Regions from separate parts of the Peribacillus sp. NPDC096447 genome, predicted to be linked through region 1. Evidence: riboswitches for the same ligand, from Rfam matches in the RefSeq annotation. Region 1 holds a riboswitch; the other holds the start of a gene.
The links. A riboswitch is a leader RNA that binds a small molecule or an ion and turns the genes downstream of it on or off. The one in region 1 is predicted to bind cyclic di-GMP.
Positions count from the first base shown of each region.

Region 2: another riboswitch for cyclic di-GMP. It lies ahead of ACIQZD_RS15790 (anti-repressor SinI family protein); the one in region 1 lies ahead of ACIQZD_RS02720 (anti-repressor SinI family protein).

Region 1 is NZ_JBIWEV010000001.1:528,661-544,332, reverse strand. It holds gene ACIQZD_RS02750 (oligosaccharide flippase family protein) at 1-1,237, opposite strand, end outside; gene ACIQZD_RS02745 (NAD-dependent epimerase/dehydratase family protein) at 1,255-2,247, opposite strand; gene ACIQZD_RS02740 (sugar transferase) at 2,270-2,821, opposite strand; gene ACIQZD_RS02735 (P-loop NTPase family protein) at 2,926-3,549, opposite strand; gene ACIQZD_RS02730 (YveK family protein) at 3,539-4,282, opposite strand; gene ACIQZD_RS02725 (acyltransferase family protein) at 4,358-5,527, opposite strand; cyclic di-GMP riboswitch class I at 6,414-6,495, shown strand; gene ACIQZD_RS02720 (anti-repressor SinI family protein) at 6,514-6,648, shown strand; gene ACIQZD_RS02715 (hypothetical protein) at 7,136-7,273, shown strand; gene ACIQZD_RS26195 (YwzD family small protein) at 7,498-7,635, shown strand; gene tagU (polyisoprenyl-teichoic acid--peptidoglycan teichoic acid transferase TagU) at 8,746-9,675, opposite strand; gene ACIQZD_RS02705 (hypothetical protein) at 10,422-11,402, shown strand; gene ACIQZD_RS02700 (DUF2642 domain-containing protein) at 11,616-12,263, shown strand; gene ACIQZD_RS02695 (replication-associated recombination protein A) at 12,294-13,565, opposite strand; gene ACIQZD_RS02690 (nuclease-related domain-containing protein) at 13,771-14,736, opposite strand; gene cymR (cysteine metabolism transcriptional regulator CymR) at 15,411-15,672, shown strand, end outside.
Region 2 is NZ_JBIWEV010000004.1:289,491-305,162, forward strand. It holds gene secA (preprotein translocase subunit SecA) at 1-1,034, opposite strand, end outside; gene ACIQZD_RS15785 (helix-turn-helix domain-containing protein) at 1,456-1,779, shown strand; gene ACIQZD_RS15790 (anti-repressor SinI family protein) at 1,929-2,069, opposite strand; cyclic di-GMP riboswitch class I at 2,101-2,186, opposite strand; gene ACIQZD_RS15795 (hypothetical protein) at 2,338-2,538, opposite strand; gene hpf (ribosome hibernation-promoting factor, HPF/YfiA family) at 2,837-3,394, opposite strand; gene fliT (flagellar protein FliT) at 3,647-3,991, opposite strand; gene fliS (flagellar export chaperone FliS) at 3,991-4,392, opposite strand; gene ACIQZD_RS15815 (flagellar hook-associated protein 2) at 4,417-5,928, opposite strand; gene flaG (flagellar protein FlaG) at 5,943-6,305, opposite strand; gene ACIQZD_RS15825 (flagellin N-terminal helical domain-containing protein) at 7,236-8,462, opposite strand; gene csrA (carbon storage regulator CsrA) at 8,599-8,832, opposite strand; gene fliW (flagellar assembly protein FliW) at 8,804-9,274, opposite strand; gene ACIQZD_RS15840 (DUF6470 family protein) at 9,275-9,862, opposite strand; gene flgL (flagellar hook-associated protein FlgL) at 9,904-10,782, opposite strand; gene flgK (flagellar hook-associated protein FlgK) at 10,798-12,354, opposite strand; gene ACIQZD_RS15855 (flagellar protein FlgN) at 12,385-12,873, opposite strand; gene flgM (flagellar biosynthesis anti-sigma factor FlgM) at 12,951-13,214, opposite strand; gene ACIQZD_RS15865 (TIGR03826 family flagellar region protein) at 13,433-13,852, opposite strand; gene ACIQZD_RS15870 (ComFC family protein) at 13,952-14,644, opposite strand; gene ACIQZD_RS15875 (ATP-dependent helicase ComFA) at 14,637-15,672, opposite strand, start outside.

The DNA of each region.
Region 1 (15,672 bases):
CCTTGGAGAGTACCGTTCTTTTTTCTGGGTTGGCAGCGACATAGCCAAAGAATGAGACGATTTCCATGGTAAGGACGGCAAAAGCTGAGCCGGCCACTGCATAGTTGATGCTCAGAAAATAGAAGGAAACCACTCCGACGGTGATGGTTATAAACTGGACAATTGTACGCCGGTTCTGTAATCCCCTTGTTGTGAGACCGTCAGCAATGGCAATGTTAAAGCCTTGCAGAACGATTATAAAAGCCAATATTTTTAAAGGCTGAACCGCAGATCCCCACTCGGCTCCGAATAAAATGGTGACAAGGTAAGTGGCCAAGTAGAATAAGGTTATAGTCATGCACATGCCGATATAGGACATGATTTTCATTTGCAGGATATTCAATCTTGTGTGTTCTGCAAGCTCCCCTTGGTTGTATCGCTTAAATAAAAGCGGAAAAAAAGCGCCTGCGATGACCCCTGGTATTTGGTATAAAGCAGAAGGAATGCGATAGGCTACTGCAAAAAGACCGACAAGCGCTAAAGGCAGTGTTTTTTCCAGTACCAATGGACCCAATTGTGGGGTTAGCATAATAAATAACCCACTGATTAAAAACGGACTAAGATTCGTTAATAATTGTTTTTCAAAAGGAGATTTCCATTTTATTTCCGCTTTTTTCAGCAGTAAATAAAGGCTGTAAAATCCGCCGGCTAAATAAGAGAATCCATATAAAAAGGCTGCTAGATGAACATCCACTTTTAAGCCCATACTCACCGTGGTGGAAAGTATTAACGCAAAAGATGAGAAGATTTTTATCGACGCGATGAATTGCATTCTTTCAGTTAATTGAAAGTAGGTTATACCAATACTTTGCATCGGCAGGCCAATGACCATCGGGATCATTAGACTATAGATCATATAAAGAATTTGTTGTTCTTGATAAAGAATCCTTATGCCGGCAAAAAAAACAAAAAAGGTCAAAAGGGAGCAAACAATCCGAATCTTAATATAGGAAGAAAACGTTCTTCCTAAGTTTTCCTTTTTTGACCCTTCCCTTAAAAAAGTATTACTTGTCCCGAGGTCCGTAAAAAAATTCATGACCATGGCAAGAGCCAATGCCACACTGAAAATCCCGTAGTTCTTTGAGTTAAAATAATTTGCTAATAGAATGAGCGTGGCCGCATTTAGAACATTGGATAGAATGGTACTGTAAAATAAATGGACAATATTTTTTAAAATAGAGTTTTTCTTTGTATTCACTTTATTCGCTCCCGATTTTATGACGATAAAGTCGTTGGCTTGAGTAGTGGTGCAGGTGATTGAATTGTCTTTCTGGTTAAAGAAGGCTGATTTTGGTTTAAATAATATTCATATGTGCTCGCAAGACCCTGTTCAAGTGAATGAGCGGGGTGCCAACCCAATTTTTGAAGTGTCGTTTTATTACAGAGTAAGCTTTCTTTGATATCCCCATTTTTCGCTGGCTGATAAATAGGAGATAAATCATGGCTGCCAAAGGATTGAATAATCGAGAATAATTGATTGATGCTTGTACTGGTGGTTGATGAGACATTGAAGGTGCCGCTTTCTTCATATTCCAACGCCTTCAGATTGGCATCGGCTACATCCTTTACATAGATGAAATCCCTTGTTTGAGTGCCGTCTCCATAAATGACGGGCCGTTCATTTTTTATCACAAGATTAGTGAAGATCGATATAACACCGCCTTCGCCGCTAGCTGTCTGTCTTGGCCCATATACATTGCTGTATCGAAGATTCACATAATTTAAATCGTATAATTCTTTAGCAAGCTTTAGATAATCCTCTGCCGTTTTTTTTGAAGCACCATAGGGTGATAATGGAGAGGTAAGATGTGATAATGTGATTGGCATGACATCAGCATCTCCATATACAGCTGCTGATGAGGCAAACACGATTTTTTTAACGGCATACTTGTGAGAGAGCTTAGCGATGTTTATCGTTCCCATGATATTAATTCGTGCATCATTCGTAATATCCGAAATGGATTGTTGTACACTTACTTGTGCAGCTTGATGAATGACATAGTCAGGCCTAAATGTCTCCATGGCATTTTCAAGCAGGACCTCATCTTCAACATTTCCAAAGAAGGGTGTGACTTTGGCTTGGACATTCCCGATAGATCCGCTGGAGAGGTTATCATATATAGCCACTTCATAATTATTACGGATTAATGTATCGACAATATGAGAGCCAATAAATCCAAAGCCCCCAGTTACTAGTACTTTATTCATTTTTCACTACTCCTTTTTTAGCTTATCTAGCTCCATTACCAGTAAAGACTATGGTCAATGTTCGGAACAAAATCTTTATTTCCATAGCAAATGAGCGGTGTTGAATATAATATAGGTCGAAATACAGCTTTTCTTTTGGTGTTAAATCATAACCCCCATTTACTTGTGCCCACCCTGTTATTCCTGGTTTCACATATAAACGGTTTTTAAAGCCAGGCAAAAACTTTTCGAATTCTTTATAGAAATATTCTCTTTCAGGTCTTGGCCCGATGAGCGACATATCTCCTTTTAAAACATTAATAAGCTGAGGGATTTCATCAATCCGTGTTTTTCGTATAAAGGCTCCTATTCTAGTCACCCTGGAATCATTTGTACTTGCCCACTTAGGCCCATTTTTTTCGGCATCGATGCCCATGGAACGCAGTTTAATCATATTGAAGGGCTTCCCATCCAGGCCAAGTCTTTGCTGATAAAAAAAAGGGGAGCCAGTTGAATCAATAGGGATAAGAATGCAGAATAAAAGTAAAATAGGTGCTGTAAGTATCAGCATAAAAAACGAGATGATTAAATCCATAGTGCGCTTTATATTAAAATTAGATGATGTCGATAGTGCTTTTGTCAGGATTTCTTCCTGCCTATCGACTCTGACTTTCGAATCCACTGGTTATCCTCCCTGAATTAAGAAATGATCATTGTTCCTGAAATTTCGAGATTTGCCCGTTCAAATTGCATTTTCACACCGGCAATTTTCTCTAACTTGTCTCTGCCTTCTTGTATCGCTAATATTATGCCATCACAATATTTAGCAACGATATTTGCATCAGGTTTATTTAAACTGTCAGATGTATGAAATAAAATGAGGTCAAAATCCTTCTTCCACTCTTCAATCAGAGTTGGAAGGGTCTCTAATGTTAATAATGTTGCTGGTTCATAAATGGCTTCGCTTGTAGGTATACAAAATAGATGACCCTTTATATGTATAGCATGTTCGTTAATATTGGGCTTCTCGTTTAAAAGCAAGTTGGTCAAACCGAATGAATTATCGATATTAAACACTTGATGCAGCGAGGGTTGACGCAGATTAGCATCCACTACAAGCACTCGTTTACGCTGCTCCGAAAAGGCAAGTGCTAAGCACGCTGCTGCATTTGCAATATTCTGTGATTGTGAAAGAGATGTAATCATTAATATTGAATCGTCTTTATGAAGGTTAGACTCGATATTGTTACATATCGAATAAAATTGCTCTTTATTGATTTCATTTAGGTAAAAGGATTGTTTCCTTGTGAATTTAATACTCACTATATTCACCCCGTTTGGTGGAAGGTAAGGTTTTATATGTTGTTTTACGTTTTCTGCTAATTCTTTTGGTATTCAAATCCAGTCTCCCTAATAATGGAATTCCAAGAAGTTCAAGCTCCCTATCGGAGTAGGTTGAATCATCAAAGTGCTCTCTAAGAAGTGCTAAGCCTATTCCAGCAAAAAAGCCTATTACTATTGAAATGGCTATAATGAATTTCGGCTTTGGGAAAAGCAGTTCTGCTTGTCCCATTTCATTATCATTGAGAATACTAATCTGTTTTACGTTTGTAATGTCTTTAAAATTAGATATCGAATGCCTCGCGACAGTCTGGGCGATGTCTTTAGCGGATTCCGGGTTTGAATCCTTGACGGTAATCGTGATGATTTGTGAATTATCTCTATTTGTAATGGAAACTTGCTTAAGTAAGTCATAGCTTGAAGTCTTAAGGTTCAATTCTTCTTTAACTCCTATCATGATTTGCGGACTTTTAATGATGTCCATATACGAAAGGGCAAGCTGTCTGTTCTCTTGAACTTTGTTAATGGAAGCTTCCTTTTCATCCATACTTAAAGATCCTGCCAGAACTTGAGTGGAATACTGATAGGTTGGTTTCATAAGGTACATGGACGAAAAAATAATAAAACCAGTAATACAAAGGGTAGATAGAATAATGATTAATATTCGCTTTTTTAAGATTCGTATAAAATCTTTAATTTTTACTTTTTCATTCATCGATTTCACCACTTTTTTAGAGATAGTTAGAATACGTTCACAACTTGCAAAGAATTTTTATATAATAGTAAGCAATTATCCTATTTTGCGTTTTAAAGCTATGTGGTCTTTGGAAATTATTTTTTCGTTTCTTGTGAAATACGATCCGAGCCTCATGCATGGTTTTTCCACGAGTAGATAGGACGCTGAAGAGAGTAAAAAAGATAAGAAAAAGGAAAATATCAATATTAAACCGGTAGGAAGCATGTTATAGAATAGGTACATCAATGAGAATAAGGATGTAAGATGGTACAAATACAAACTATATGAAATTTTCCCGAGAAGAGTTAGCAATCTAGACCTTAAGACCGCCGAAATTTTTTGGGAACATACGCTCATGATGATAAAAATGCAAACACCGAATGAGACCACATAATCCCTAAAAATATAATTATTTAAAAAATCCACTTCGCCAATGATGCCTTCGTACATAAAACAGGTAATTGCCCCCAACAACAATGCAATTTTTACAGGTTTTTTCTTTTTCAAGGTATAGGAAAAAAGTTCATGTCGATATTTCGCTAATATTGCTCCCATCAAAAAAAGGGTACTGTAGTGGAAACTTAGAAGAATGCTGGTTATATCCCCACCAGAACCAAACAAATACAAAAAAATAGTCGACGAAAAAATTAAAACAAAAAGCCATAATAAAGAGTATGTAAGCTTTTTTCGTACAAATAAAAAAATCAGAACAGGAAATATAATCGAAATTCTCATTTCGTGGACAAGGGACCATATAACATTGTTATAGGCGTCTGTATTGTACTGCCCTATAAACAAAAGATGTTCTATTAATAAGGTAGGAGTATCCGGGCCTGTCCAAGATTTACTAAACCAGTTAGTGATAAAGGGCAAATCAATATGGCTTAAAAGCATTTTCGCCAATATAGCCATGCCTATTGCTACTAGATATGGTATATAAATTCGAAACACTCGTTTTATTAAGTATGTAGAATAGTGGAATTTAGCACTATTAACTGATAAATACAAAACAAAACCACTCAATACAAAGAATAGAATGACAGACTCATTTCCACTGCTGAAAAAAAGGCGTAAAGGAGTTTCCTTGAACAAATAAATCATGTAGGAGCTGCTTGAATCATACTGATAATTAGCATATGAAGGGTATACCATCAAATAATGCCCGATTAACACAATGAGAGCGGCTAAACCCCTTAAAGAGTCGAATTCCTCATATCTAGTCATATCCTCCTCCATATGAACCGTTTTTTTTATAATATAGCACTTGTTCTTAATAAAGTATAGTTAGTTCTTTAAAACAGACAAAAATAGACAAAAAATATAAAGTTTACCATCATATCCTAATTTTTAGGATCAATTATGAAATTCTAATGGGCAAATAAAAACTTTCTGAGAATAGTTGAAAGACGGAACACATCATGCTAAATTTCTGAACATTGGCTGAAAAATCCGCATAAGGTTTGAGGATCAACTAGTATGATCAGAGAGGGAAACATACAAGTAGAAGATGAAGGGTACAAATTACTAGAATAGATTAATAACGAAACTGATTGACATAATAATGTAAAGGTGGTAAGTTCAATTTGAATATTCGTTATAGAGAACAAGTTGTTCGTTGAAAGAATTTAGCCTGTGGATTCTAACGAAAAATATTAAATAAAGTAACAAAAAAATGTAATACTTGTACTTTTATAAAAAGAAAAGCTCAATTAATAAGTTAATAGAAGAAAGGATGATTTTTAATGCCTTTATACCAAATGAGAGAAGTATGGACACCTTTAAAATTAGTTGGAGTTAAGTTTTTTAAAACAGAAGAAGGAAGTATTTTTATGAAAGTATTTAATAAACGTCGAAGAAAGTTAAAGTAATGCATTATTTAAAATTATTGCACGTTAAGCTTATTTGTAATGAAATAAAAATTCCCAATACTTAGTTGTTTTTTTAAGAATATTGTAGAATGATGGCGGAAAATAACGAAAAGTATTTTAGTTAATCATCAGCTTTTTAAGTATAATTAACATGAATATATGGGTATGTCGACTTAATAAAAGTTAGACTTACATATTTTGCGCATGAAACTAAATTGGAAAATCATCATAATGTTAAATATTCTTGAGAAAAGCAAACCTATTGAAAAATAGGGACGCAAAATTACAGGTCTAAGGCTTTGCTAAGACGGCTGTGTTACCACAAATTAGGCGGAATTTGTCATGGAAGCAAACAATGAATTGGAAGAATGGGTTTATTTAATGTTAGAGGCGAAAAATTCAGGCTTGTCCATTGAAGATGTGAATGATTTTATCGGAGAAAATGGATCAAGAGAAAAACATTGCATCATTGGATAAGCAATATGTACCTTAGGGAGGGCTGTTATACAGTCTTCTTTTTTTGTTTTCATTACCATAAAAGGTATCCAGAATAAAGCACATGGCGATAATAATAAAAATGCAACCTATTGAGGGAGATTTTTATTATGGATGTGCCTATTGCCTTTTTGAAGGGATTAATGTGGGGAACTTTATTAAGTGTACCGTTATGGTTATCATTTTTAGGTTGGATAAAAATAATAATGAATGTTTTAGAATAAAACCCTTAATTTATTTAAATGAATAAAGAAGGATTTAACATATTGATAATTGAATTTATTTTATATACATAATGTGTTTTAAGTTGTCTAACCCTTCTACGGATTTTGGACTATAGCAAAAAAATTGTTAATAAAAACTTAAATATTTTTAGCTGTATGTCGATACTACATATAGAGATCAAGCAAAGGGACTTCGCAAAAGGCGAAGTCAGATAGCTGCCATCAAAATATAAGGAGATCATTTGATGACAAAAAACAAATTCATTACGTTCGAGGAAGTTTATGAAAAGAAACAAAGAAGCAAGAAAATTTTTATTGGGACTTATATTACCATTACATTAGTTTTGATTTCATTAATGACTTATTTTATGGGGCAAGCATAATTTGTAGTATCGTAGGGGGCTGAGGAATCGGTACTTTTTTGTTTTTATCCACACATGTTGACTAGTAGTATTCCTTCCTACTTTGAATATTAATAAAATGTTAATTTTCAGTTGTTTTTCTCTATTATAGTAGATTCCACTTGCCGATCCCTACTATAATAAAAGAGTTATATTCCTTATTTTTGAAAAAGAATTGGGACAACTTATGAAATGGTGGAGTTGAGATTTCAAATGGATTTTTTGATATTTTAAAAGACACTTTTGCAAAAGGCGAGTTTGGGCAGGATGTTACTGTAAATGAACTTGTGGAGGAAATTAAGGAGAAATTAAGCGGAATCATCGAACAACCTGATAGTATATGATCCGTAGATACTTCGACCTAGCTTATTGATTGACGTTGGGTGCTTGGCGTAGAATACTATGCTTTCGTTTTCAGGCGCTCTTATGTGTCCTTTTTTATGCTAGTGCTGATGAACTTCATCTAAAACTAAGGTGGCAAACTCACTTATGGCAGAATGTCATGCTGGACACGTTTGGTAGTTTGCTTGGAATCTTCTATTCATTTTTCTTGTATCAGTGGAAAGGCGTCATCGAATTTGAAAAACTATTTCAATACATATAATAAAGGAGCATATCTACAACATGCTTCTTTTTTGTCGTTTATGAATGCTACGGCTATGAGGGTGAGGACTGGTGCAGGAGCTTGTACCATTTCTCATTGGCAACACGATTGAAAAAGCGTTTCAAAGTTGCGATTTAATTTATGTGCAACACCGGTGCCAGGTATTGTTGTATGGATGTGCAGACCTTTCAGTATGATGTAAGCCGATACTAAGAAAGTGAAGAGCTGGATTCTGGATAAGGTTGGAGGGCAGCATAAAACGGCCTATGAAATTCCAGTTACACAGGTCTTCAATTCTCGCATTAGGGTGTTTATCTTCAACAAGATAGCTATGTTATCAAAGAAAAAGGCGAATGCTGTTTGTTATGGGATTATCGGTTTAAATAGATTCCTCTCCTTTTTCAGGCTCGAGTTCGTTTTATTGAAAAGGGAGAGGCGATGCTCTCATGTATTGCCGAAAAGAGCTACTTCTCATGAAACATATTTCATTCTTGATCGATCACTGATGGCTTTCAGAATAAACATTTTGTCCTGTTTGCTTAGCATCGCCCAGCTGCCTGCTTTGATTTTCATACAAATCCACTCCTTTTGTTTAGGATTATTTATTAAAGTTGATGAATGACGGTTGATGGAATTCTGGGTCCAGTGAATGATAGTGTCAAGTGATTATAGGGGCAAGGGGAAGATGGAATTGTCAGCTCATATTAGATTATACCGTCTTTTAGTGCCTAATAAACAACAAAAATTCCAACAAATCTCTACAATTGGTGTTCGTTTTTTGTCAGAATATTGGACGGGGAAAATGAAAAAGCTGTCGGGATGCGGGTCCGGACAGCTCTTTCTTTTTTTCTTATTTGATGGATAATTGTTCTTTTAATTCGGATTGAACCTTTTCTTTTTCTTCATCCGACACAATATTATAGTAGACTCCTTCGATTTTCGTTCCATTGCCTGGAATGGTTGCTTGTGTTATGCTTTTGCTTGCGTCCCTGTAGTTCTTTTGGATGTCCATCATGTCATCAAACGTCAAATTCGTCTGGATATTTTTACTTAATGCATCGAAGACATCATCGTATTTCGTAAGTGATGAAAGGCTAGCACCTTCTTTTATGACAGCCTCGATTATGGAACGTTGTCTGGATTGACGGCCATAATCACCATTCGGATCATCATATCTCATTCGCGAATATTTAAGCGCATCTTCTCCATTGAGATTAATGCTCCCTTTTGCGAAATGGACACCTTCATAAGTGAAATCCAAATCGTTTTGCACTGTCACACCGCCGACTGCGTCAACGATATCCTTAAAGCCTTCCATATTGATCTTCATATAATAGTCGATTGGGATATCAAGGAAGTTTTCAACTGTATCCATGGACATTTTTGCGCCGCCGAAGGCAAATGCATGGTTGATTTTATCCTGTGTTCCATGACCGACGATTTCGGTCCGTGTATCACGCGGAATGCTTAGCATTTTGACCGATTTCTTTTGTGGATTGACTGTCAAGACGATCATTGTATCTGAGCGGCCTTTGTCGCCATCACGTTCATCGACACCGAGCATGAGCATTGAGAATGGCTCCTGATCGGATAGTGCAAGGTCCTTAGCTCGTTTATCGGTGGTGCGGTCTATTGGTGTATGCATCGTGTCAACGGTTTTTGTCAGTGAATTCCAAACGGAGTAGGCAAAGGCTCCCCCAGCTAATATGAATAGTAGGACAATTACCCCGACTACCTTCAGCCATGTCCGCTTCTTTTTCTTCTTTTTTTCATGTCTCATATTTTACTTCCTTCCTCTTTTTGTAACCACTTCATCTATTATATTTAATTTCATAATAAAAGAATAGTATATTTTGCTACTTTATAATACCTTTGACATATTTGGAAGCCAATAAAAGGTTTTGTAATGACTTGAAAGTTTAATAGTTTCATATTATTAGTTTAAAGATTTTTGAATTGAATGCTGATATAGCAGGGGTTTAATAAGCTATGATTTTGTAGGAGCACGCTTATAAAGTCTAGATTTCATCTAGGTAAATAGTCGTGAAATTTTTCAAGGGGAAGGCCGTATTGAAAACGGTGCTTTCAAGCTGCCTTTGCAATTCCTGGTGACAAACAAAGGAGAAGGACGGTATCCGCTGATCGCGATGTGTTTTCATTTGCCGTTCCGGAAAATGTTTCAGCTGAGCAAGTATGCCAGCGATAGGCCAAACTAAAACATCGTTTACATCCTGAACCGTGACAAAATCCGGGCAAAGGAAAGCTCCTGTGTAGCCATTTCATTCTATATAGAAATATGTTGAAGTAACTCCGGAAAAAATTCCGGAGTTTTTTTATTAAAAAGTAAGGCCCTTTTTTAAAAGTTGAATAGAATGGAAAAAGTGATTTTTCAAAAGGGGATTTCTAGGCGTACGACGATTTCCTACAAAATGGGTGATAAGCAGAGTCCGTATTAGAAAGCAGGCGCATATATATGCAGTACGGATATCATTAAAGTATAAATAACTATTGGAGGCTAAAGGAAAAATGGCAGAGACTGTTGGTTTACCGTACCTTGATGCTTTAACAGGAAAATCGGTGAGGGTGTTTAAAGGCGGGCCAGATTCTAGAGAAGGCCAGCTTATAGGAGTGCTAAGCGATTATATCGTTTTACAAACAGGGAAAAATGAACAAAGTCAACTTGTGTATTACGCAATCGATCATTTAAAAATAGTTGTGGCGAATGCGAGAAAGTCACAAGTCGATTTATTAGCCGACAACGAAGAAGAAACAGTATTTCCGACCAGTTTTTTAGGATTGCTGGCATCTCTTCAAACTAGCTGCATTCAAGTTAATGGCGGCGGTCCGGCATCTAAAGTTGGCCGGGTTGTAGATGTGAAGGATGAATTTTTAGTTTTATCCACGGTGAAAGATGGGCTTGTTTTATACCCGATTTCCCATATTAAAAGTGTAACAGTGATGGAACTTTCAGACGATCAGTTATTTCCTGAATTTGTATATAACGGAACTGATACGCTCAATGGCATACTAACTCGCTTAGTCCACAACTGGGTATCCGTTTTTGCTGGTGGACCTGAGAGGGTTGAGGGCATCCTGATGGAAGTGGCTGATACGTACCTTATCGTTGTGCATAATCAAGAATTATTTTATGTGACAACCGATCATGTCCAATTCGTGGCCTTAACTGTGCAGGTAGAGGAAGAAGCTGAAGAGGAATCAGGTGAAAAATCCGAAGATGGAGGTTCGTCAGACGGAGGTGCATCAAACGCAAATTCAGCAAATGGAAATTCAGCAAACGGAAGTAAAAAAGATGAAAGCAGTTCATCAGAAGAAAGCTCTTCATCAGAAGAAAGCTCTTCATCAGACGAAAGCAGTTCTTCATATGAAAGCTCTTCAAGCTCAAGCTCAGATGAAAGATCAGGAAGACGCAGAAGTCCTCGTGCAAATGCATTCAAGCAAATTTGGATTGAGAACTTAATCAAAGCTTCAAATCAAAATATCCGGTAAAGAAATACCAAACAGGTACAGCAACCAAAATCGAGTTGTTGTGCCTTCTTATGGAAGGTGGACATGCCGTTGTTTCCCAAGATGGATTCATTGGGATTCGTTACACCATTTTGATTTATTTTTTGATTTTCAAAAGTTTATGTTCAAATGCTTTTAAAATGGCCAAGCAACCATTCTGTTTGGTTGATTTTAATAGAAAGGGGGAAGCGTCGCTTGTTAGCAAAACATATAGGCCAGTATATGGAACTGGAGCTCTCGGGGAATATACATGTAGCGGGGATTTTAATTGAAGTAAGTTCGGACATCATCGTTTTGTATACTGGCAAAGTCTACCGTTACGTTCCATTCCGGCACATTAAGAATTTTTCCTTTCCTATGATAGATGAGGAGATTGGTTCGGGAGGAGAGCCGGAGATTGACGAGACATCGTTCCGAAAATTACTGATGAATGCGAAGGGGATGTTTGTTGAAATTCTGCTCACGAAAAAAAACTCGGTTCATGGTTATATCGTGGGCATCATGAATAACTATTTCGTCTTTTATTCGCCAGTATTTAAAACGATGTTCATTTCGATGGATCATTTAAAGTGGCTTTCGGTTTGTGATGATGAAAAGGGACCATACGGCTTGAATAAAGGGGAACAATTGGCACAGGTTTCATCTTTAAGCTGGGCCAGGACATTGGAGGAACAGGTGAAAAAGTTAACCAATAAACTGGTGGTGCTCGACTTGGGGATGCATCCGCAGAATATCGGGATGATCAGTGCGGTGAAAGATGGCATCATTGAGATGGTGAATGCTCAAGGGGAGGCGATTTTTGTCAACATGAGGCATGTTAAAAGTTTTCATTTCCCACAATAAAGAAACTCCGGGTCTAGAAGTGACCCGGAGTTATTTCTTTTTATCGATATTTTCATAGACCGAGGCAAGGGCTTGTTCAAATTTCCCGCTCTTTTTCGGTATGTAGTATTTTTTTCTGCGCAGTTTGTCCGGTAAGTATTGCTGCTTCACCCAGCCATTCTCGTAATCATGCGGATAAAGGTAGCCGATGCCGCGTCCGAGTTCAGTGGCCCCTTTGTAATGGGCATCCTTAAGATGATCCGGTACATCTCCACTATGGCCGCTGCGAATGTCGGAAAGAGCCGCATCAATTGCGGAAATGGCCGTATTCGATTTAGGTGATAGGCATAACTCGATCACGGAGTTGGCAAGTGGAATCCGGGCTTCAGGAAAACCGAGCCGTTCAGCGGCTTCGACTGCAGCGAGGGCCCTGGGACCAGCCTGCGGATTGGCAAGACCTATGTCTTCGTAGGCAATGACCACCATGCGGCGGGCAATGCTGACAAGATCGCCGGCTTCGACCAAGCGCCCCAAATAATGAAGGGCTGCATTCACATCACTGCCGCGAATTGATTTTTGGAAAGCCGACAGAACATCGTAATGGGCATCTCCATCCTTGTCATGTGAGAAGCTTTTTTTCTGCATGCATTCCTCGGCAATTTGCAGATCTATATGAATCGTTCCGGAGTCATCAGGTTCGGTGGAAATGACGGCGAGCTCAAGAGCGTTAAGCGCACTGCGGACATCTCCGTTCGAAGCCGTCGCGAAATGGGTAAGGGCATCAAGGCTGACATCCGTTTTATATGCACCAAGCCCGCGCTCTTCATCATGAAGTGCCCGTTCCAGAGCTTTGGTTATATCATTGGTTTCCAATGATTTGAGCTCGAAAATCTGGCACCGGCTTCGGATGGCTGGATTGATTGCATGATAGGGATTGCTGGTCGTTGCACCGATCAAGGTGATCATCCCGTTTTCAAGATATGGCAATAGGAAATCCTGCTTCGCCTTATCGAGCCGGTGAACCTCATCAAGCAGCAGAATCACTTTCCCGGACATCTTAGCCTCGGCAGCCACGATTTCCATATCCTTTTTATTATTGGTCACCGCGTTCAGTGTCCTGAAAGCAAACTTCGTGCTTCCGGCAATCGCACTTGCAATCGAAGTCTTGCCAATTCCCGGCGGACCATACAGTATCATGGAAGAAAGCTGCTTGGCTTTCACCATCCTTGCGATAATTTTCCCTTCACCGACCAGATGCTCCTGCCCGATGATCTCATCTATCGACCGAGGCCGCATCCGGAAAGCAAGCGGTTTAATATTCATTGCGCACCTCTCCTTTTTATATAAGGTATCACAACTGATGGGGGAAATGCGCTGATTATGCTGTAAAAGAGGGTGAATTCCTATTATAGTAGTCGGTTTCGGGATTTAATTTGTGCTGTGAGATCGATAATTCAATCAAGCGGGGGACTAATTCGACCTACCGGGGGACTAATTCGACCTACCAGCGGAAAAATCCGACCTATCCTTATATGAGAGAATTTAATAGATAAACTCTGCCTCTAGTATGGCCGGAATGATTCAGTTTTAGTGAAAGTAATAGTTTTTTTGCACTGGATGGGGATTGGATTTGTAGGAAGTTTCGAAATTCCCTGTTGGTAATGGTAGGTTTGACGAGGTATAGATAATCATAAAGTGCCGAAATGTGAGCATCGAGGGAAATATCCAAACAGGTACGGCAAATCCACTTTCTTGATTTCCGCTCCATGGAAAATGCATGACACTTATCGCAGAATACTCCGGTTTGGAGGGCGGTAATCGGAATTCTATAATTGTCTAGCGGTTTAGGAATATAAGGGATGTGACCATCAAGCAATAGATCCGATAATCGTTTCATTGCTCTAGTAGAAAGGACATCTTCGTTATACTTGTTTTTTAATTCCTCAATTTTAAGTAGAATCCGATCCTTACGTATCACTTTTCTATTAATATCCGTATTCCCGGCCCGAATGATCGTTGAAGAATTGGCACTGACTACGAGAGTTTCAACTGGAAGGTTGTTCGTTCTTTTTGTTTTTAACCAGTCTAACAAGTGCTGGCGCTGCCGGCTCACTTGCAATATGGGATCATCAAAAGCTTTGGTTTTCCCATCTGGGTTTGTACGGATAAGTTGATTGAATGCATTATCGAAAAAGATTTCACCAGCCATGTTTTTGACTTCAAGGATTAAAAGGAAAGAGGATGTGAGAATGAGGATGTCCATTTGGAAGGGAAAAGATGATCCAATAAGTCGGAGGTCATGAAAGAGTAGATACTCTTTTTCAGGAAGGAATTTAAGAGATTGGAAGACTCTGTTTTCACCGTTGTATCCGGCCTTGATTTTTTTGATATCATCAATTATTGCCGGGTGCTTCGCATGCCCAGGAGGTAAGCGTCTCATCAGAGCTTCGAGCATGTCTATTTTTAAAGGCCTCTTGCAGTTTTTAATGATCATGATAACCACTCCTTATAGATTTAAGTGAAGTATTCTCGGTTAATTAAGTGATTTCCTGTATTTTAGTGAAATTAAATGTGGCATGTAACGTACTTTTGTATTAATTCGACCTATCCTTCCAATAATCCGACCGTCCGAGCGAAAAATCCGACCTATCCCCACAATAATCCGACCGTCCGAGCGAAAAATCCGACCTAGCGTAAATAATCCAGCTTCCAAGCGAAAAATCCGTTCTAGCACCCAATAATCCGACCTAGCGTAAATAATCCAGCTTCCAAGCGAAAAATTCGACCTATCCCTGCAATAATCCGACCGTCCGAGCGAAAAATCCGACCTAGCGTAAATAATCCAGCTTCCAAGCGAAAAATCCGTTCTGGCACCCAATAATCCGACCGTCCAAGCGAAAGATTCGACCTATCCCCGCAATAATCCGGCCGTCCAAGCGAAAGATTCAATCTATCCCCGCAATAATCCGACCTAACCCAAAATCCTGTCCCATACCCGATAAAAATTCGTCAGCCGATCTATTACATTCCATTCTTTATTTTCATTTTTCCTACCTCTCCAATTAGGATAATTTGACAAATGAAGGGCGGGTGAATGCATTTCCGGCGGGAATATGCTATAATTTCAAAAGAATTTAGAAACGGATAAATAATTTGAGGTGTATATGTATGAAGATATCTACTAAAGGCCGTTATGGTTTGACGATTATGATCGAGCTTGCTAAACATTATGGAGAAGGCCCGAAGAGTTTGAAATCGATTGCCCAGACGCATAATCTGTCGGAGCATTATTTGGAGCAGTTGATTGCGCCGCTTCGTAATGCGGGGTTGGTGAAGAGTGTCCGCGGTGCGTATGGCGGGTATATCCTGTCTAAAGATCCTCAGGAAATTACTTCGGGTGATGTCATTCGTGTATTGGAAGGGCCGATTA
Region 2 (15,672 bases), on a different contig from region 1:
ATTTCAAGTCCTTCTTTCGCTTCGATCGCCTGGTGGAGACCTTCACTGTATCGGCGGCCTTTCATCAAACGGCCAGTGAATTGGTCAACGATGACTATCTCGCCTTCCTGGACCACATAATCCACATCCAAATGCATGGAAACATGAGCCTTTAACGCCTGATTGATATGATGATTCAAAGTAACGTGATTAATATCGAATAAATTATCGATATTAAACGCTTTTTCAGCTCGATTCATCCCATCTTCCGTCAGCTGAACACCTTTTGTCTTTTCATCATATGTGTAGTCCGTTTCTTTTTTTAAGGTTCTTACAAACGCATTGGCCTGGATATAAAGCTGAGCCGATTTTTGTGCGGAACCGGAAATGATCAATGGCGTTCTTGCCTCATCGATCAATATCGAATCGACTTCATCAATGACAGCGAAGTGCAGCGGGCGCTGTACCATTTGTTCTTTATATAACACCATATTGTCACGAAGATAATCAAAACCTAACTCATTATTCGTACTGTACGTAATGTCCGCATTGTACGCCGCCTGCTTTTCTTCTTTAGAATGACTGTTCAAGTTCAACCCGACGGTCAAACCAAGGAAGTCATACAATACACCCATCTCGGTGGCATCACGGTGTGCCAGGTATTCATTGACAGTAACGACATGTACACCTTTACCGGTAAGCGCGTTTAAATAAACCGGCATGGTGGATGTTAAGGTTTTACCTTCCCCTGTTTTCATCTCGGAGATATTTCCATCATGAAGTGATGCCCCACCCATGATTTGAACACGGTAAGGATATAAGCCCAGAGCACGCTTTGCCCCTTCACGCGCAACCGCAAAAGCCTCAACAAGCAAATCATCAACGGTTTCCCCATTTTGATAACGCTCTTTAAACTCACCCGTTTTGGCACGCAACTGTTCATCCGATAACGAAGCCGTCTCATCGGCCAGCGCTTCGACCTGATCAGCGATTTTTTCTAAACGTTTGATTTCTCGCTTATTCGGATCAAAAACTTTATTTAATATATTAAGCATTCAATAACGCTCCTCTATTATGGTAATGATCGTTCAATGACAAAATTCATATAAGTAAGAAGAAACACACTTCTATTATTACTAATGCACGCTTAATTTTACCACTTCTATCATAGAGGTACAACTTCATGTCACTTCCCTGGTATAGACCTGAATACAATTCTTGCGAAAAACAATGGATAAATGAGGAGTAAAACTGTTAAAATAGAAGGAAGTATAAAAAATATGTTGCAAAATTCCCCACTATTCCAAACGCAAACGAGAATTATCCATAACCTTCCATCACTAGATGCTGTGTGTCCTCTCTAGCGATAGCATGTCAAGGTAATCCAACCTTACAGTCGTCTTGTTTTGAATGATAAGATTGGCTGCCGACACTTATTTGCGGAAGATAAATAGAACATGTTTCGAGGTGGTATTGATGATTGGTGAACGTGTAAAAAAACTGCGAGAAGAAAAGAAAATGTCGATGACTGAACTTGCCGATAAAGCGGGTGTGGCAAAGTCTTATTTAAGTTCGCTCGAGCGGAACTTACAAACGAATCCTTCTATTCAATTTCTTGAAAAAATCTCCGCCGTACTTAACATTCCTGTTGATGCCCTGCTTTATGATGCACCAAATAAGGAAACCTTGGACACTGACTGGATGAAAATCGTTGAGGAGGCCATGAATTCGGGTGTTTCAAAACAACAATTCAGGGAATTCATCGAGTTTAATAAATGGAGAAAAGATAAAGAAGAGTAGAGTGGTAGTGCACTAGTTTACCTACATAATCCTGAAGAATACAGTTTGAATAAGCTAGACTTGTTAGAATCTCAAGGAAGAATAAACCCTATAAACAGCTAATGAATCGAATTACTGTTTATAGGGATGTTCTCGATCTTGTTCGGAAGCTATTTTCCATTGTTCTCCTCTAATGTTGCCTCAAGGCTTTCCCGTTTTAAAAAAGCACTGATTTCCTCTTTTTTGAAACCCAAGCTCCTTGCTTCTGAAATCAATTTCACCCATTCTTGATCTATTTCCACATTAGCCACCTCTTCTACCTCCTAAAATACTCTTTGTATTTCAGGCAGACCAGCCATCATAGTCTCGAGGACCTTAGACCTGTGCCTTTGCGCCCTCATCTTTCAATAAGTTTGCCTTTGTCGTGGTATTTATTACCAAATACACTACTTATAATCATATTATAACGGATACCCACTCCATATATTGCTATTTTATGTCGGTAATCTACTTAAATGCAAAAACTTTTATCCGACAAAATATTACAATATTAAAAAAATTTGAATTCCAGATGATTCTTTATTTAATTTCTTTTTTTATATAATAGTAAATATTACTCTTCTTAATATTTCGTTGCTGTGTATTGATTCTCTCCATTGTAAGTGCATCCATGGCTTTTTGCTCAGTTAAATCCTCACCGCAGGTCGGGCAAAGCCACTTTCCATATTCCGCACTGCTAAAAGAAGCCCTATGGCAAGTATGGCAATTCTTTCGATACAAGTAATCCAACCCCTCTGCACCTTGATCAAATTGTTTTTTATAAAAAACCAGTCGTTCTTTTTAAAGAACTTACAATTTGAGTATAGTGCAAAAGAAAGGGGTTATTAAATAGGTAAAACTGACTATTTATCTTAATAAAGAACAAATATTGTTCTTTATTAAGGATTTTTCGTTGATTTGGATTCTTTAGAGAACAAAAGAAGCAATCATTTTTTTCCTTTTCAAACGAATTCTATCAACAGGCATTAAAAAAGCACAACCCAAAGGCTGGGCTGTGCTTGTGATCTTAGAATAATAATTAACTAGGTTCAATCAATCCATAGCGTCCATCTTTTCGGCGGTACACTACGTTCGTTGTATTAGTATCCGCATTCGTGTAAACGAAGAAACTATGACCAAGCATATTCATTTGTAAAATCGCTTCTTCACTGTCCATCGGCTTTAAATCAAAGCGCTTATTGCGGACCACTTCAATATCATTATCGTCTTCGAATTCATCCACCACTTCGTCAACTTCCGTATTGAAGGCGAATGCATCTGGTGCAGCCGATAGATTGTTCCGGAACTTACGATTGACCTTCGTTTTATGTTTACGAATTTGGCGTTCAAGCTTATCATTGATCAAGTCAATGGCAGCATACATATCCGCATTTTCCTCTTCAGCACGAAGAACCAAATTCTGCATCGGAATCGTCACTTCGACCTTTGATGTATTATTGTTCACTTTTAAATTCACTAACACATTTGCATCTGGTGTATTGTTAAAATATCGTTCTAACTTGCCAATTTTCTTTTCGACGTATTCTCGAATTGCTGGAGTTACCTCAATGTTTTCACCGCGTACGTTGTAATTCATAAAGTGAGTCCTCCTTAAATTAAGACTATACAGTTAGATTCTACAATACCCCTCCGGTTCCTTTTAGAAACACATCATGAAATATGTCGAAATAATGAAACAATTGTCGGGAGGTTTGGAAAGGGTTGATGTCTGCCCTAGCTTCATTATATCAAATGCTATGCTATAAAGAAAAAATTAAGCCTATTTTATTTACAGAAAATTTAAAAATAATTAACATAAAAACCGTTTGGAATCCAAACGGTCGTGTAATCAATTTCTTTTATCGTAGAACATACCATCCACTGATAGACTTTCATACGGGTTCGTGTATTTATTGGATGATCGTTTCTTCTTATTTATTTCCTGGATATCCCGCTGTATCTCCTGCTTCTGGAGCTTCAACAAGTGATCGACCTTTTGATTGAGCAACAGTGCTGCACGTCCCAGCTGCTGCTCTTCAGCAGTAAAAGGCGGTTTGATTTGAGGAAGAATTCCATCTCGCTGATCGATCAGCTTTGTGATCCTTTCTATTTTATCATCACGCTCTGTGATCGTGTGATCTTCCAGAACGGCAAGTAATTCAACAGTCAAATCATGAAAGGTCCTAATCACCATTAAACTTGACCGCTTTGGGTAAATTGTTTTTTCCGATTGATTTGAATTACTTCCTTCCAAGTATTCCGGAACTCAGTAACAAGGCCCTCCACTTCTTCCAAGGCAGAAACATCATTTTTCATATTCGCTTCTATCAGACGCCAGTTCATGAAATCATACAGACTCATCATATCTTTGGATACATCCTCATCCATATTCAGTGTCACCATCAATTCGCGGATAATATTTTGCGCCTTGATGATGTTCGTATTCTTCGCTTCGATATTTCCTGCTTCAATGGCCTTCTTCCCAAGCATGATGAACTTCAAACAGCCATTATAAAGCATTAATGTAAGCTCACCCGGGGATGCTGTATTGACTGAATTTTGCTGATACGATTGATATGGATTATTTATTGCCATATTTAACTTCCTTTCCGACATACCTTAACTAAAATAAGAAGCTAACGATGCACTTTGGCTGTTTGCCTTTTGAATCGCTTTTTCCATCGCCGTGAACTGGTTGTAATAGCGCGATTCCAATTTCGTTAACTTTGCTTCAAATGTTGAGATCTTCTTATCCAGCCCATCAACCAATTTTCCGATTGTAAAATTGTTATTAACATATCCGGCCTTTCCGGCTTTTTCAGTAATCGCCTTCATGGATGATTCTATATCATCCCTTAACCGGCGCGCGAGGCCTTTATCGCTCTTTTCGGAACCATTGGCCATGAACATATCATAAATCGCATTGGGATCCTCACTAATGGCTGCCCGGAGCTTGTCCTCATCAATCGTTAATTTACCGCCCTCCAAATAATTTTTGGTGGTGGTGATCCCCAAACTGCTGAGATTGTTTTTTCCAGTGATCCCATCCACCGAGGTATATAGGGATGACCTCATTGTGGTCAGGAGGCTTTTTAAGGTCGAATCGCCTTTTAACGTTCCGCTCTTCGCTTTTTCTTCCCACAGCTTCACTTCATCTTCTGTCATTGCCTTCTTTTGCTCAGAGGTAAGCGGGGTAAATGAGCGATATTTCGCTTCACCCGTTTTATCTTGAACCTTTTTTATGACTTCATTGTATTTATTCACAAACTGTGTGATCGTGTCCAAGATGGCGTCCACATCAGCTGTTGAAGAGAAAGTGACTGTATCCGTCGTTTTTTGCTTCACCGTTATTTCCGCTCCATTAATCTGAAACGTATTCGAAGAACGGGAAATTTCCAGTCCATTATAAACAATCGATGCATTTTCCCCTTTTGTGCCGCCAGTTCCTTCATTGTTACTGCCCATTTTTAACATATTGAAAAAATCTCCGGTACCACCCAATTCAATTTCAGGCCGATCTTTAACATCACCGGTATTCTTAGCAGTGATCGAAAAATTCTGGGACGTTTCATCGAAAAATAGATTCACTCCCGAGTTTGCATTAATTTTATTTATGACACTCTCTAACGTATCGTCCGCATTAAGGGTAAGCGTATACGGTTTTTCCGCTGTTACTCCATCTTTTACCTCCGTATCAAAACCGCCATCTTTATTGATGGCCAGTATCGTAATATCCTGAGGTGTCGTGATTCCCAATTCCGATAGTTTCTTTTTGGGGTCAGTAACAGCTGATTTTTCCGTATTTGTCATGGTTGCTGCTTTGGCAAGTCCATTCACTTGTATATTCCCTGAAAAATCACTGGTCGAATTCACATTTCTCACTGATACAGCATCTGGATTCGATACCGACACCTTCTTTTTAATGAAGGAAGACTGCTTCCCAATTCCATCACGAATGAGCGTATCCAATTCTGATAAAGCTGTATTTATCGAGCGGTAATCATCCCGCTGCCACTCGGAATACTGCTTTTTCTGTGTTAATTTATCCAATGGCACCCTTTCTGCCTGCATCATGCTCTTAACTAATTCATCAATGTCCATCCCGCTTGCTAAACCACTGATTCGTACCAAAATTCATCACCCGCTTATATTTTTTCATCCACCATTATGCCGACAAACTCCGTCATTGCCGCATAGAAATCCAATAACTTCTTCGGTGGAATTTCCCTGATCGTCTCATCCGTCACGTCATCCACTACCTTGACATAATACTCATTCAGCTTCTCGTGATATTCAAAACGAACCGCCGTATGTGTCGGATTCAGGAAGGTGTTCAAACTATCCACCATTTCCTGCACCTTTTCTTTTGAAGGCACATCAGTAGATTCCACACTTTGCTCCGAATAGGCTAGCGTATTCATTTCTCGCTGATAAAATGAACTGATTCCTTCCGAGATTGCTGTTCTAAGTTGTGAGGAAATAATATTCGTGGACAAACTCTCCAGCATCTAAATAGCCCCCAATATGATTTCTTTACTTTTTATATCGGTAATTACAGTTTTATATTTAGTCAAGCTTTGAGTTTCAACTGCGGACTTTCATGAATGACTCCTTTGCTATAAAAGAGAATCCACAAAAAAACTCCAGAAAAATATCTGGAGTCAACAGTTTTTTGGGTTTTTTAAATTTGACCATTGATTGGAACGTAGGGCACTCGCTTGGACACGTATCTCCCGCAGGAGTCTCATACCCTCCGTTCTAATCAGATCTCCATGAAATCTAAGATGGAACCCCAATTGCCCATACGTTTTGAGGTTTATACTGTGACCGTTGACTTCCACTCCAGGCACTCGCTTTCCGCGGGCGGTCCGGGAGCCTCCTCGGCGTCTTTGCGCCTGCGGGGTCTCCCTTCGACGCGTATTCCCGCAGGAGTCTCGCACCTTCCGTTCTAATTAGATCTCCATGAAATATAGGATGGAATCCCTATTGCCCATACGTTTTGAGGTTTTATACTGTGACCGTTGACTTCCACTCCAGGCACTCGCTTTCCGCGGGCGGTCCGGGGAGCCTCCTCGGCGCTTTGCGCCTGCGGGGTCTCCCTTGTACTCGCATTCCCACAGGAGTCTCGTACCTTCCGTTCCAATCAACTTTGTTTTAACAGTTAGATTGCTCCTTTTACCTAAGTTAAAATTGAGGTGATAATCACTTCTACTTTTGGAAAAAAAGACTGACTATTTAATATAGGACTTCTCTTTTTATTCATCTATTAGGATTGTAGCCATAAGATTCCTTGGTGACATAACGAATGGCCCCCTACTTTTTAAGGGGCAGTAATCTCTTTTTTTCTACATGTAGTGTTCCTTACACCCCTCAATCAGTACAAAAAAAAGAGCCTAACACAAAGTGTCAGACCCTTTATTGTTAAGCTAACTCTTCAATTAACGAAGTAACTGAAGAACGCCCTGAGGTTGCTGATTTGCTTGAGCTAGCATTGCTTGAGATGCTTGCGCCAAGATAGAGTTTTTAGTTTGCTCCATCATGGTTTTAGCCATATCTGTATCACGAACACGCGATTCAGCAGCTGTCAGGTTTTCAGAAGAAGTACCCAAGTTGTTGATAGTGTGCTCTAAACGGTTTTGGTTAGCACCTAGTTTAGAACGTTCAGCCGATACTGTATCGATCGCTGATTGGATTTTTGTGATAGCGGCTGATGCGTTTTTAGCATTTGAAACATCCAGGCCTGATTCCACACCTTTAGAATCTGTACCATTGCTTACATTTGTAGTTGCAGTGAATCCATCGCCAGTACCAGTCAATCCAAGATTGCTTGCACGCATGTCACCAATTTCAAGTGTCAGGCTTTGGTTTTCGTTTGCACCGATTTGGAATTGAAGACCTGCTCCAGCATCAGTACCAGTAGAAGAAGAACTACTTATTTTTAAATCAGCTAAGGCAGTACCAGCAGATGCACCAACTATTTCAACGGAACCTTTAGCACCAGTAGTTAAAGACTCAAGTTTTAAGGCTCCACTGTCAAGAGATGCATATGTTCCACCAGTTGTTCCAAGTGCAGTATTTGCTGCAGTATTAATAGCAGTCACTATATCAGCAGCTGCATCACCATTTCCGATTGTAACATCGACATCTTTCCCATCGATTTTAAGACTTAATGTACCACCAGTTGTAACAGCACCTGCCGCCCCTGAACCAGTCAAGCTAGCAGTAGAAAGTTTTGTATCAGAATCCTTTGAACCATTCAATAGTTTCTGAGTATTGAATTCGGTAGTATTACCGATACGGTTGATTTCGGATGTTAATGAATCCATTTCCTTTTGGATTTCGCCACGGTCACTAGTTGTATTGGTATCCGTTGATGCTTGTGTAGCAAGTTCACGCATGCGTTGAAGGATGTCAGTCGTTTCGTTCAATGCACCTTCAGCAGTTTGGATCAATGAGATGGCATCTTGTGAGTTACGGGATGCTTGGTCCAATCCGCGGATTTGTCCACGCATTTTTTCAGAGATTGCAAGACCGGCTGCGTCATCGCCTGCACGGTTGATGCGCATGCCCGATGCTAGTTTCTCCATTGATTTGGATTGTGCATTCGTTGCACTTGATAATTGGCGGTGCGTGTTTAAAGCTGAGATATTGTGATTGATAATCATTTATGTTTCCTCCTTGAGTTTTAAGTTCCCACGTCCATGTGGTTGTTACGAAAAACAGTGAATAAGTCGCCGCCTATTTCACTGCCCATCGTTGTATACTTAATATCGACCTGCTTGGAAACATATTTAGCTGATTTTAAGATTTTTTCTTGAAATACTCATTTATATTTTCCAGAAAATTGGTTTCTGTTTTAGAGGCTTTTCTATTTTCCTGCTGGATCGACAGGTAGATTTCCTTCCTATGGATATCGACGTTTTTAGGGGCATTGATCCCCAGTTTGATCTGTTCCCCCTCGACGGACAGGATCGTAATTTCGATATCATCGCCAATCATGATCGCTTCATTTGGTTTTCTGGTCAAAACGAGCATCATTTCCCCCCTGTTCTGCTGAAGGTTCAAAAAGTTTGTGCTTTGTACGGTATTCACTTGCGTTCATGATGAATTGCTTCCCCGTTTTTTTAGAACTATTTATGATGATGGGGGCCTGGAGATTCGCCGTCGTTTCATTGAAAGGGTCCTGAATTGTTAAGATGACGAAAGTAAAGACTTCCAGTTCCGTTTCTATTTGTAAAGAAGATATCACTTCATCCGTAAGCTTCAATTCGTAATCAGGAAACACCTCAAAAGGGTCCGTCACAATGAAGGCAAGCTCTTTTGTTTCTGTCGATTGCAGGACAAAAAATGGCGTGTCATCCAAAGCTAGCAAGCAAAACTGTTTTTCTCCCAAAAATCCTGGTATCCCGCTTTCAAATACATAAATCTCTTTCTCTTCCAATTCAAGTTCGCCATGAAATTTTGTTTGTAGAATCATTTATGTTTTCACTTCCCTCTCATCCGGAAATAAATTGATGAAATCTATATCTAGCGTATTTTTTTGTAGAATTTCAACATCAACACTACCTGGTGTGTATGTATGGTTCACCCTATTGATTTGAGCATCAATGATCGGTTTTTGGGCGGTTGTTTCAATCTTCACTTCCGCTGGCTGGTAGTCAAGCTTCACGCTAAATGGAGATGGAATCCAGCCGAGATTGAATCTCTTCTCAGGTCCTTTGCTGTTTTGCCTTGCCTGTTCAGCGAGTGGATTACCGCCTTTTTCAATATGCCTTAGCTCAGTTCCCTGCTGGGCACGTCTTGCCATACCCGCCAGCCAATCCTGATATCCCTGCTGCGCAAATTCATCGACTCTTACCGAGAGGCTTTTCAAATCCATGTCTTCCCTTGCTTTTGACTGATCGATCGTCAGCTTGCCTGGGGTCGTTTGAATCTCGAGGATCGCTTGCGGCTGTTGAATGGATTGGACCGCTGCCTTCTGTTCGATTTGCTGTACAGGCTGTTCTATATTCAATCCAATCTTCATTGGGATAGTTTGCAATCTAATTTGCGGAATCTGCATCATCAACACTCCTTATAGAAAAAAGCTATCCATTTAAGAATAGCTTAGCGAAGAAAATCCAATAAACTCGGCTGCATGATCTTTGCTCCGATGCTTAAAGCAGCACTATGGACACTTTCCTGGGTCGTCAAATCCATGATCGCCTTTTCGATATCGACATCCTCATTTTTCGAAAGGATTTCAGTGGCAAAAACCTCCTGCTGCTTGAGACGGTCCGTCATCAGCTCAATCCGATTTTGCCTTGCGCCAACCTGTGCCTGCATGCCTAAGAACGTATTTATCGTTGCGTCAAGTCCTTCCAGTGTGCCGCTCACGTCCCCGCCGTTTTCGAGTGCCTCGATTGTCTTGTCGATGCTTCCGCCGGCAGCTAGTGCATCACCAAAAATCTTGGAACCGTCCGTATTGATTTTAAGGGAAATCCCCGAAAACACTTCAAGGTTTATGTCCCCCGTGCCATACACGGTATTTCCATTCCCATCTTTAATGGACGACGGTCTCACATTCGTATCCTGGCCGTTGAAAATATACTTCCCGCCAATCTGTGTGTCTCCAAGAGTTATGAGATGTTCTTTTAATTGTTTAATTTCTTCAGTAATTGTTTTAAGTTGTTCCCCTTCATACGTGCCATTGCTGCCTTGAACGGTTAATTCACGAATCCGCTGCAGGGCGGAAACACTTTCAGTAATGGCATCATCCGTGCTGTCGATCCAATTGGTCGCCTCGGCAATGTTACTTTGATACTGCCCTATTTGATTGAGGTTTGTCCTGTACCCCATTCCCATCATGGCCGCAACAGGGTTATCGGATGGCTTGGAGAACTTCTTTTGAGAAGAAACCTGCTCTTGCAGCTTGGACATCTTTTCGTAACTGCTGCTTAAATTGCTCAGCATATTATTGGTTAGCATCGATTGCGTTACCCGCATATTCGTCTCCTCCTATCATCGGCCTACTGTACCCATTCCGTTTATGATTTTATCGAGCATTTCATCCATCATCGTCATCATTCTTGCAGATGCGTTGTATGCCTGCTGGAATTTGATCATGTCCGTCATTTCTTCATCAAGGGATACGGAACTGACAGACTCCCTATTTTGATTGACTGAGGCAGCAAGCACGACAGAGTTGGAAAGGTTCTTTTGGGCGCTTTGGGAATCCACACCAAGCTTTCCGATAATACCGGAATAATAGGTGTCGAAGCTTCCCGTCAATTCATCGGAGTTTTGGCCTTTAGTCGAGTACTCACTGAACGCCTTCTTTTTAAGGTCAGCCAGGAGTTTGGCGTTTTCATTATCACCCGATGCCCCTCCGCTTTTTCCGCCTGCGGCAATTTTTGTGGGGTCCTTAATGATTTCACCATTCACCTTGATGCTTTGGGCGGCACTTTTACCAGGTTCAAGTTCAAAGAAGTTCAATGTGGAAGTGTTATCATCACCTAGGGCATAACCTTGTTTATGGATGGCATTGAACTCATTCACAAAAGCCGCCGTCATATTATCGAGCTTTTTCAGCATATCAGGATAAGCACCGCCGATTGTGCCATCAGCCTTCTTATAGCCAAAGCTGTTGATCAGACCGGACAGTTCTCCGGAGAAATTGTAATCCGTCAATGTTTTCGAACCAAACTTCAATCCGTCCACCATACCTGTTTTATCATGGCTAACTTCAACTTTCGAAGTTCCCACCATCCCGGTTTGGTTAACACTGACTAGATTGATGGGCGGCACAAAAGACGAACCGTCTTCTTGCATCAATTCGATGTTGTATAGCCCTGTGGCCACATCGCTTGCTCTGCCGTAATCCGCCGGAATGACATTATTCACCTTAATGCTGACAAGCTGCGAGAGATTGTCCACGAGTACATCACGTTTATCGTAAAGGTCATTGGGGATATAACCATGCGGCTCCACTTTGCTGATCTGTTGGTTAAGCTGATCAATACTGCTGATGAGCGTATTGATTTCGTTCGCTTTGACGTTTATCTGATTGCCGATATCCGTTTGAACGTTCGTAAGCGAGTTGTAATAGTAGTTCAGGGTATCCGCGACCATGACGCCCGTCGAGGCAACGACCTCACGTGCCCCGGAGTTTTCCGCATTCGCCGTCAGCCCCTGCAGGGAATTCCAGAACTTCTCCATCGTGGCGGCTAATCCGCTGTCGGTCGGCTCGTTCATGACGCCTTCCATTTTCGTCAGGGATTCGCTCATGGCCCCGTAATAACCGATTTTATTACTTTGTGTCCTGTATTGTGCGTCCAGAAAACTGTCCCGGATCCGCTGAACCGTTTCAGCTGCCACCCCTGTCCCGATTTGGCCGGCAACGCGCGGGCTGTTCAAACCGACAGTAGGAAAGCCCGACGTCTGGACCAGGTTGACCCGCTGTCTTGAATATCCTAATGTATTGGCATTGGCCACGTTATTTCCTGTTGTATACAAGGCCCCTTGAGAGGTGGATAATCCGCGTTTGGCAGTCTCAAGTCCCATAAAGCTTGAAATCATTTGCTCGCACCTCCATCTTTTTTCTGCTTATTATGCTTTGGAATCAAACATTCCCATGCCGATATTGGCCGTTTTCTTTACCGAATCCCCGTAATTCAGATTCTGGTTCTGCGGCCTCAGCATATCCAAAGAGAGATTGATGAATTGAAGGGACTGATAGATCAATTGCTGATTTAAACCGTTCCGCTCCTTCAGCTTTGCCACCTCATCAATCAATTCCGCTTTTAGCATTTCAAGGATTTCCGTTTCTTCTGGTCCCGTCAGTTCCGTTACGGTATGGATGGAGGAAGGCTGTCCCGCCGTTCCATTGGCTGCAAGAAATTCCTCGACTGCCCTTCCTCTTTCCTTATCCGTTTGACTGATCGCTTTAATATGCTTTTGTTCCGAAATCAGCAGGGCACTAATCGCCTCGGTATCATTTGCTTTCAAAATGGCCGTTTTTCTTATCGCCAATTGATTGAAGCTTTTATGAAGCTTTATCAATTTTTCAAGCGATTCGATAATGTTCCGTTCAGACATTTTGCTGCCTCCTCCACTCATAAATGAAGGACGGAAAATAACTCCGTCCACTTCATTCAAGCTTTTTCATTGAAAATTCATTTCCGGTAAAAATCGATGAGACCCTTAGCCGTTGCTTGTGCATTCAATTTATAATTTCCTTTTTCAACTTGGATTTTCAGTTCATCCACTTTTGCTTGTCTTGCAGCAAGAATCGATGATGATTGCTGCATTTCTTTTGCCGCTGAAGAAATTTCAACTTTATCCGAGGATTTGACCTTGGTTTCTTTGATATTCCCCGTTTTATTGGCTTGAAGATTATAAGGGTTAACACCTGTCATACCGACGTTATTGATTTTCATATTCCAGATCCTCTCCTTCGGTCGATTTTATAAATCCCATAATGTTTCGATTCCTTAACACATGAAATGGTTCTGGACTGTGTTATTCTCCCTATCGTTATTATCGACAAGGAATGGATTTCTTTAATTGTTTCGGGCAATCTTCCTTCGACACCCATTGTCGAATCTTGTTCTCAATATCGAATATTTTAACAAATACCGCATCATGTTTCCATGATTTATCCTTTTTGATCATCCTTCATGTAGTACGTATTTTTTTTATCATTTCCTTGAATTTCAGTCAGGCGCTTTTCCTCATTTTCAAATGCCTGCAAATCGGTAACGAATGAATCGCTGCATTTGCCGCATAGCCTTCCGATCTTGATGTTAGCGCCGCACTTTTCACATGGAATTCCTAGATTGGGAAACTGCGAAATTCTCAGCTTTCCTGTTCTCACAAATTTAATAATTAACGTTTCTTCAACGCCGGTGTCCTTAACCACCTGCATCATGGACGCCGTTCTATTTATTTTCTTGCGAATATATGCATACACTTTATCATATTGGTCTTCTTCTTCTTTATAACAGGCATCGCATACATCACGGAATTTCGTCATAACGAATAACGAATTACAGCTTGGACAGTTGAATACTTCCATCGAGGCCCCTCCTTCACCATCACAGCGATTATTCTTCAGTACTGTATATATCGAATAATACCGGCGATACTTTAGGATGTTTTAATAAAATAAGCTGTTTCACCTAGCAAGGGTGATGGATGATACTTCTTTGGCCCCAGACATTATCAAGGCTTTGGCTGCATGCCTGAGAGTTGTGCCTGTCGTGTAAATGTCATCGATGATCAAAATTGATTTATGCTCCAGCAAATCTGATTGCATGACCTGAAAAACCTGCGGTAATGACATCCTCTCTTGACGTGATTTTTTTGATTGTTTTTCCGTATGGATTCTTGTTAAGATCTCAACCGTATGAAGTCCAAGAAGGTCTGCCATTGCCTGTACCTGGTTGAATCCACGTTCCCTAAGCCGTTCATGACTAAGCGGGATGACCGTTACCAGGTCAAACTCCATATCCTTTAACCCTTCTTTCAAAAAAGGGACGAAAACCTCAGCTAATGCATAATCCCCACGGTACTTATATTTAGCAATAATATCTTTTAAGTATTCATTATAATGAAATAGCGATATGTTCTTCGACAAATAGCCGCGCCATTCCTTATTCCTTTCCCATCTTGAACAATCCAGACAGAGGTCACCGTTAATATGAACCCCACCAAGCTCCCTTGAACACATTGTACATGTTTCTCCGGTAATCCTATTAAGTTTCCCCTCACATCCTGCGCAGATTGCTCTTGCCTCGGCCTGCTTAAGCAAGCTCCTCCATGTCAATGCCTGCTTCAGTCCTTCATCACAAACAAGACATCTATTCATAGAGCAGCCCCCTTTTCGCGGCATCTTTATTCATCATTTGTATATGGTGAACCGCCTCGACCATCGCTTTACTTTTACCGTAATGAAAAAAGGTGATCTTCCCAGCAGGATTAGCAAAGCTTCTCCCTACCCTGCCGGCAATCTGAACGAGGGCACTATCAGAAAACACTTCATGTTCAGCACCGATCACGGCTACCTCCAACCTCTCAATAGTCACGCCGCGTTCGAGGATGGTCGAGGTCAGTAATCCTGGAATCAATCCATTTCTTAGTGCCATTACTTTTTCCTTTCGATCAGGGTGCCGGGAGTGGACAATCGTTAATTTTGGGGACAGCATTTGAAACAGCGGAATGACCTGCTCCATCACTTCAATGCTTGGAAAAAACAAGAGGAAGGGGATGTTCTGCTTAAGGCGTTCACTTACCCATCCATTGATTGCGGGGGGAATCTTTTTTTGAAGAAAGCGTTTTTGCCAATTGCCGCTCCACTTCATTTCAGGGACAGGGATTGGCTGACGATGATAACGGGCCGGGATTATGACGGCTTTCAATTTGCCGCTGCGGTATAGCCGCTGCATCCGTTTCGAAGGTGTGGCGGTCAAGTAGATGGTTGCCGCAGAAACTTTTTTTGATTTATTGACCGCATAATGCAGCGAATCATCAATTGAGTAGGGAAACGCATCGACTTCATCAACGATGATGACATCGAAAGCTTCAATAAAACGGAAAAGCTGATGTGTCGTGGAAACGGTTAGTGGCGAAAATCCATGTCGATCGGCACTGCCGGCATAGAGGGTCGCGACTTCAATGGCAGGAAAGGCTTTTTTTAACCTTGGGGATAGTTCGAGAACGACATCGGTACGGGGTGTTGTCAAACAAATCCGTTTCCCGGCATGCAAGGCTGCCTCAATCGCCGGGAATAGGACCTCCGTCTTTCCTGCCCCGCATACAGCCCATACCAGGAGTTCACCTTTTCCGTTTACGACTTCAACGACACGGTCGGAGGCAGTTTGTTGACCTTCCGATAAA